DNA from 2 places in the Stenotrophomonas sp. YJH_SMC_21 genome. Region 1 is predicted to be linked to the other one. Evidence: predicted binding sites of a transcription regulator. Region 1 holds the regulator's gene; the other holds the start of a gene.

Evidence for each region. The regulator HrcA, encoded in region 1, represses chaperone genes, less so after heat shock. The targets are predictions, from matches to a motif close to TTNGCACTCNNNNNNNNNGAGTGCNAA.
Region 2: the regulator HrcA is predicted to act here: its motif matches at 1,357-1,383, upstream of AC5P67_RS01860 (co-chaperone GroES).

What each region holds. Positions count from the first base shown of each region.
Region 1 covers NZ_JCAFSU010000021.1:36,521-39,930, reverse strand. Annotated here, with positions in the region: gene recN (DNA repair protein RecN) at 1-1,118, opposite strand, end outside; gene hrcA (heat-inducible transcriptional repressor HrcA) at 1,234-2,298, shown strand; gene grpE (nucleotide exchange factor GrpE) at 2,362-2,877, shown strand; gene dnaK (molecular chaperone DnaK) at 3,060-3,410, shown strand, end outside.
Region 2 covers NZ_JCAFSU010000001.1:410,615-414,024, reverse strand. Annotated here, with positions in the region: gene AC5P67_RS01865 (endonuclease) at 1-1,117, opposite strand, end outside; gene AC5P67_RS01860 (co-chaperone GroES) at 1,430-1,717, shown strand; gene groL (chaperonin GroEL) at 1,799-3,410, shown strand, end outside.

The DNA of each region.
Region 1 (3,410 bases):
TCGGCAGCAGCGCTGCGACGGCTGGCGGTCAGCACTTCGGCCTGTGCGCGCCAGGCGGCGGCGGCCTTCTCGATCTCGCCGGCCAGGCGCTGCAGGCGTTCGTCGGCGCCGCGCAGCTGTTCCACTTCGGCGTGCATGCGCTCGCGCTGTGCACCCAGCTCGTCCATCGGCACGCGGTGCTTGCGGGCCAGGTCGTGCAGACGGCCGAGGCGGCGCTCGTTCTCCTCGAACTGTTCCGGGTCGGCGTCGAGGTCGTCATGCACCCGATCCAGCAGCGACAGGGCTTCGTGCAGCTGGATCGAAGCGTTCTCGATCAGGCCATCCACCTCGCCCAGGCGCGGGTCGTGCTCGATCAGGCGCGACAGCTCATGGCGCACCTGCTGCAGCAGGTCCAGCGCGGAGCTGCCGTCGTCGCCGTTGAGCTGGTTGCTGGCGGCCTGGCAGGCGCTCAGCAGGGCGCTGGCATGGGCCTGGCGGCGGTGGCTGGCGCCGAGTGCGGCAATCGACTCCGGCTCCAGGTCTTCACGGTCCAGCTCGCGCAGCTGGTGCTCCAGGAAGCCGATCCGGTCACTGACGTCGCCCTGTTGCGACAGCGCCAGCGATTCATCGACCAATGCCTGCCAGGCCGCGGCGGCGCGTCGCACCTGGCGGCGTTCGTTCTCGTTGCGCGCATAGGCGTCGAGCAGGGCCAGCTGCGACGGGCGCGTCAGCAGGGCCTGCTGTTCGTGCTGTCCGTGGATCTCCACCAGCAGCGAGGCCAGGTCGCCCAGTTGCGCCAGGGTCACCGGGCGGCCGTTGATCCAGGCCCGCGAACCGCCATCGGCGCGGATGACCCGGCGCAGCTGGCACTGCTCCTCGTCGTCCAGCTCGTTGTCGGCCAGCCACTGGCGTGCAGCCTGCAGCTGCTCCAGCGCAAACTCGGCCGAAAGCTCGGCGCGCGCGGCGCCGTGGCGGACCACGCCGCTGTCGGCGCGCAGGCCGGACAGGAAGCCCAGCGCGTCGACCATCAGCGACTTGCCGGCGCCGGTCTCGCCTGAAACCACGGTCATGCCTGGCCCGAACTCCAGTTCGGTGGCGCGGACGACGGCGAAATCCTTGATCGAAAGATGTCTGAGCATGGGTAAGGGGGTATCAGCAGCCGCGCAACGCTAGCACGCGGGCGAGGGAGGTCCAATGACTTGCCAAGGTGATGCGCCGCCATTATCTAGTGTCCGTGTCTCACAGGTTGATTCCATGCACGGTTCTCCCGACCAGCTTGCCCCGCGTGCGCGCCATCTGCTGCGCACGCTGATCGCGCGTTACATCCAGGACGGTGAGCCGGTCGGCTCGCAGACGCTGGCGCGCGTGGCCGGGCTGGAGGTCAGTCCGGCGACCATACGCAACATCCTGGGTGACCTGGAAGACCTGGGGCTGCTGGCCTCGCCGCACACCTCCGCCGGGCGCGTCCCGACGGCACATGGCTACCGGGTCTTCGTCGACAGCCTGCTGCAGATGCAGCCGCCGGGCGAAGGCGAGCTGGCCCGGTTGCGCCAGGAACTGGCTGGCGGCGGCAGCACCCAGGCCCTGCTCGGCAGCGCCTCGGAGCTGTTGTCGGCGATGAGCCACTTCGTCGGCGTGGTCAGCGCGCCGCGACGCGAGCAGTTCGCCTTCCGCCAGATCGACTTCGTGGCGCTGGACGGGCGCCGGGTGCTGGCGATCCTGGTGTTTGCCGACAACGAGGTGCAGAACCGCGTCATCGAGACCCGGCAGGAGTTTGCGCCGGGTCAGCTGGAGCAGGTCGCGAACTATCTCAATGCCCATTTCGCCGGCCTGCCGATGGCCGAGATCCGCACCCGACTGCTGCTGGAACTGCGCGATGCCCGCTCCGAGCTGGAACAGCTGCTGGCGCACAGCATCGAGCTGGCCGAACAGGCCCTGCAGCCGGCTGCCGACGACATGCTGGTGGCCGGCCAGACCCGCCTGATGGGGGTGCAGGACCTGTCCGACCTGGAGCGCCTGCGCGAGCTGTTCGAGCTGTTCTCCAGCAAGCGGGAGATCCTGCAGCTGCTGGAGCGGACCATCCAGGCGCCCGGCGTGCGCATCTTCATCGGCGAGGAGACCGGGATGATGCCGCTGCAGGGCGTCTCGCTGGTCACTGCCCCTTACTCGGCCAATGGCCAGGTGCTGGGCGTGCTGGGGGTGATCGGCCCCAAGCGGATGGCCTACGACCGCGTGATCCCGCTGGTCCAGGCTACCGCCGATGTACTGGGCGCGGCGTTTTCGCCAGCCGGCCGCCCGCCGGGAACATCCGACGCTTGAAACGCAGCATCCCGCCCACACTAGGGTGGGTGGAGGCGGAGATTGACCGCCAGGGACCCAGACATGAACCACGAACAGCCAGATATCGAATCCCAGCAGAGTGCCGCCGATGCGGCCGCCACCGCCGGCGTCAACGACGAAGTCGAGCGCCTGCGCGCCGAAATCGAACAGGTCAAGGCCGATGCCCTGCGTGAGCGCGCCGACCTGGAGAACCAGCGCAAGCGCGTTGCCCGTGACATCGAACAGGCCCGCAAGTTCGCCAACGAGAAGCTGCTGGGCGATCTGCTCCCCGTGTTCGACAGCCTGGATGCCGGCCTGAAGGCCGCCGGCGACGAACCGCACCCGCTGCGCGAAGGCCTGGAGCTGACCTACAAGCAGCTGCTGAAGGTGGCCGCCGACAACGGACTGGTCCTGCTGGACCCGATCGGCCAGCCGTTCAACCCGGAACACCACCAGGCCATCAGCCAGGTGCCGACGCCGGGCGCCGCCCCGGGCAGCGTGGTGACCGTGTTCCAGAAGGGCTACCTGCTCAACGAGCGCCTGCTGCGGCCGGCGCTGGTGGTGGTGGCCGCCGATTGATGGACCAGGCCGGGCTTTGCCCGGTCCCGGTTGTGCCAGGCCATGCCTGGCAAGGTTTTCCAGGCGCTGAACACAGCGTTCGGGAGATGGCTTGAATGTTCCACGAGCCTCCCCCACATCGTATTCATCCACCGGCCGAACGGCCGGACTGACACCAACAAGCATCCTCAGGAGTCTCCCCCATGGGCAAGATCATTGGTATCGACCTCGGCACCACCAACTCGTGCGTGGCGATCATGGACGGCGGCAAGGCCCGCGTCATCGAGAATTCGGAAGGCGATCGCACCACCCCGTCGATCGTCGCCTACACCAAGGACGGCGAAGTCCTGGTCGGTGCCTCGGCCAAGCGCCAGGCCGTGACCAACCCGAAGAACACCTTCTACGCGGTGAAGCGCCTGATCGGCCGCAAGTTCACCGACGCCGAAGTGCAGAAGGACATCGCGCACGTCCCGTACAGCATCCTGGCCCATGACAATGGCGACGCCTGGGTGGCCACCAGCGACGGCAAGAAGATGGCCCCGCAGGAAATCTCG
Region 2 (3,410 bases), on a different contig from region 1:
TGCGATACGCGTCGAGGATGCGGTTCGGGTTGTTCGGGTCCTCGTCTGCGATCTCCAGGATGGTCCAGGTACTGGTGCCCGAGCCGCTGTACGGGTAGGCGGTGTGGCCCTTGATTGTCGCGTGCAGCGAGCAGCGCAGCTGGCTCGGGCTGCTGGTGTTGACCTTGGAGTAGTAGCCGGCCGGCACGCCAGGGTTGCCCGGGTCCGGATTGCCGCCGGTGCTGGCCACGGTGAAGGCGATGCGGCTGTCGGCCGCCGGGTGTGCGCCCTGCAGGTCGGTGATGCGCGCGGCGCGGATGTCGAAGCGGCAGGCTTCACCGGCCACCAGCGCGGTGTTGGTGGACAGCTTCACGCTGCGCCCGCTGGCCGGGAAGGTCAGCGGCACGCTGCCGGAGGTACCGCAGCTCAGCGCGAAGGCGCCGCTGGCGAGGTTCACGGTTTCGCTGAACACCACTTCCAGATCGGCGGCGGCCGGGAAGGTGCTGCTGCCCTGCGCCGGGGTGGTAGTGGACACCGACGGCGGCGTGTTCGGGCCGGGGGTGGTGCCGCCGCTGAAGGTCTGGCCGTTGTTGCAGCTGCCGAAGGTCTGCCTGGCCGACTCGGCCCAGGTGAAGTGGGCGTACTGGCTGCCGCTGCCGGTCAGCTGCAGCGAGGTGCCGGGGGCCGTGCTGTTGGTCTCGGCCACCGGAATGTTCTGGCTGGTCAGGCCGGCGGCAGGGCCACCGGAGGCGGTGATGGCGCCCTCGTAGCTGAGGAACTGGACCACCTTGCCGCTGGCGTCGACCAAGGCGATGCCGTCGTTCGGGCCGTTCTGGATGCCGTTGGTCGGGTAGTTGACCACGGCGATGCTGGCGCTGCCGCAACCGGCGGCGGTGCCGGCCGGGACCGGGTTGTTGGCGTAGACCGTGGCGGCCGAAGGATTGCTGCCGTTGTAGAGGTAGAGGCGGTAGCCGGACAGGTCTTCACCAGCGGTAGCGACCACTTCGATGGCTTCGCCGACGTCACCGGCGGCGGTGCTGTCGTCGTAGTGCAGTTCATTGATGAAGACCTCGGCCTGGGCCGGCGCCGCGGCCAGTGCCAGCAGGCAGGCGGCGGCAAGCGGGGACAGCAATCGCATCGACTACTCCTTGTGATTGGGAATGCGTGACCGAGCCTAAGGCCGATCCAGTGACACTTTGTCGTAAATGAACGTCAGATATCTGACAGTGCGACGCTTGTCACCGAAATTGTCCAGGACCGACGCCTTGGCCGAGGCGCGCGGGTGGAAAAATTTTTTTCATTCCGCCCTTGAAAGGGGGCGGCGGGGCTCCATCTCTGCCCTGCTCCCGACGTTGTCGGGTTTCTTCACGTGCGGTTCTGGCACTCGCCTGGGGTGAGTGCTAACATCGCCGGACTTTTTTAGACCAATCAATCACTTAAGAGGTCTCCTATGAGCATCAAGCCGCTGCACGACCGCGTTGTGGTCAAGCCGATCGAAGCCGACGAAATCTCCGCCGGTGGCATCGTCATCCCCGACTCGGCCAAGGAAAAGTCCACCAAGGGTGAGGTCGTGGCCGTCGGCCCGGGCAAGCCGCTGGACAACGGCAACGTGCGCGCGCCGTCGCTGAAGGTCGGCGACAAGGTCATCTATGGCCAGTACGCCGGCAGCTCGTACAAGAGCGAAGGCGTCGAATACAAGGTCCTGCGCGAAGACGACGTGCTCGCCGTCATCGGCTGAGCCTCGGCGCGACCTGTTTCAACCTGATCCCAAACTCCCAGCCGCCGGGCATCGTCCGGCGCTACCAATGAGGTAAATGCAATGGCTGCCAAGGATATTCGTTTCGGTGAAGACGCCCGTTCGCGCATGGTGCGCGGCGTCAACGTTCTCGCCAATGCCGTCAAGGCCACCCTGGGCCCGAAGGGCCGCAACGTCGTGCTGGAAAAGAGCTTCGGCGCCCCGACCATCACCAAGGACGGCGTCTCCGTCGCCAAGGAAATCGAACTGGCTGACAAGTTCGAGAACATGGGCGCGCAGATGGTGAAGGAAGTTGCTTCGCGCACCAACGACGATGCCGGCGACGGCACCACCACCGCCACCGTGCTGGCCCAGGCCCTGATCCGCGAAGGCGCCAAGGCCGTTGCCGCCGGCATGAACCCGATGGACCTCAAGCGCGGTATCGACAAGGCCGTTTCGGCCGCCGTCGCCGAGCTGAAGAACATCTCCAAGCCGACCGCCGACGACAAGGCGATCGCCCAGGTCGGTACCATCTCGGCCAACTCGGACGAGTCGATCGGCCAGATCATCGCTGACGCGATGAAGGAAGTCGGCAAGGAAGGCGTCATCACCGTTGAAGAAGGCTCGGGCCTGGACAACGAGCTGGACGTGGTCAAGGGCATGCAGTTCGACCGCGGCTACCTGTCGCCGTACTTCATCAACAACCAGCAGTCGCAGACCGCTGACCTGGATGACCCGTTCATCCTGCTGCACGACAAGAAGATCTCCAACGTCCGTGACCTGCTGCCGGTGCTGGAAGGCGTCGCCAAGGCCGGCAAGCCGCTGCTGATCGTGGCCGAGGAAGTTGAAGGCGAAGCGCTGGCCACCCTGGTCGTCAACACCATCCGTGGCATCGTCAAGGTCGTGGCCGTCAAGGCTCCGGGCTTCGGCGACCGTCGCAAGGCGATGCTGGAAGACATGGCCGTGCTGACCGGCGGCACCGTGATCTCCGAAGAAGTCGGCCTGTCGCTGGAGAAGGCCACCATCAAGGACCTGGGCCGCGCCAAGAAGGTGCAGGTCTCCAAGGAGAACACCACCATCATCGACGGCGTCGGCGACAAGGCCAACGTTGATGCACGCGTGGCGCAGATCAAGACCCAGATCCAGGACACCTCCTCGGATTACGACCGCGAGAAGCTGCAGGAACGCGTGGCCAAGCTGGCCGGCGGTGTTGCCGTGATCAAGGTCGGCGCCTCGACCGAAATCGAAATGAAGGAAAAGAAGGATCGCGTCGACGACGCCCTGCACGCCACCCGTGCGGCCGTTGAAGAAGGCGTGGTTCCGGGCGGCGGCGTTGCCCTGGTCCGCGCGATCACCGCGCTGGCCGGCCTGAAGGGCGCCAACGAAGACCAGAACCACGGCATCCAGATCGCCCTGCGTGCGATGGAAGCCCCGCTGCGCGAGATCGTTGCCAACGCCGGTGACGAGCCGTCGGTCATCATCAACAAGGTCAAGGAAGGCACCGGCAGCTTCGGCTACAACGCCGCTACCGGCGAGTTCGGCGACATGCTGCAGTTCGGCATCCTGGACCCGACCAAGGTGACCCGTTCGGCGCTGCAGAACGCGGCCTCGATCGCTGGCCTGATGATCACCACCGAAGCCATGGTTGCCGAAGCTCCGAAGAAGGACGAGCCGGCCATGGGCGGCGCCGGTGGCA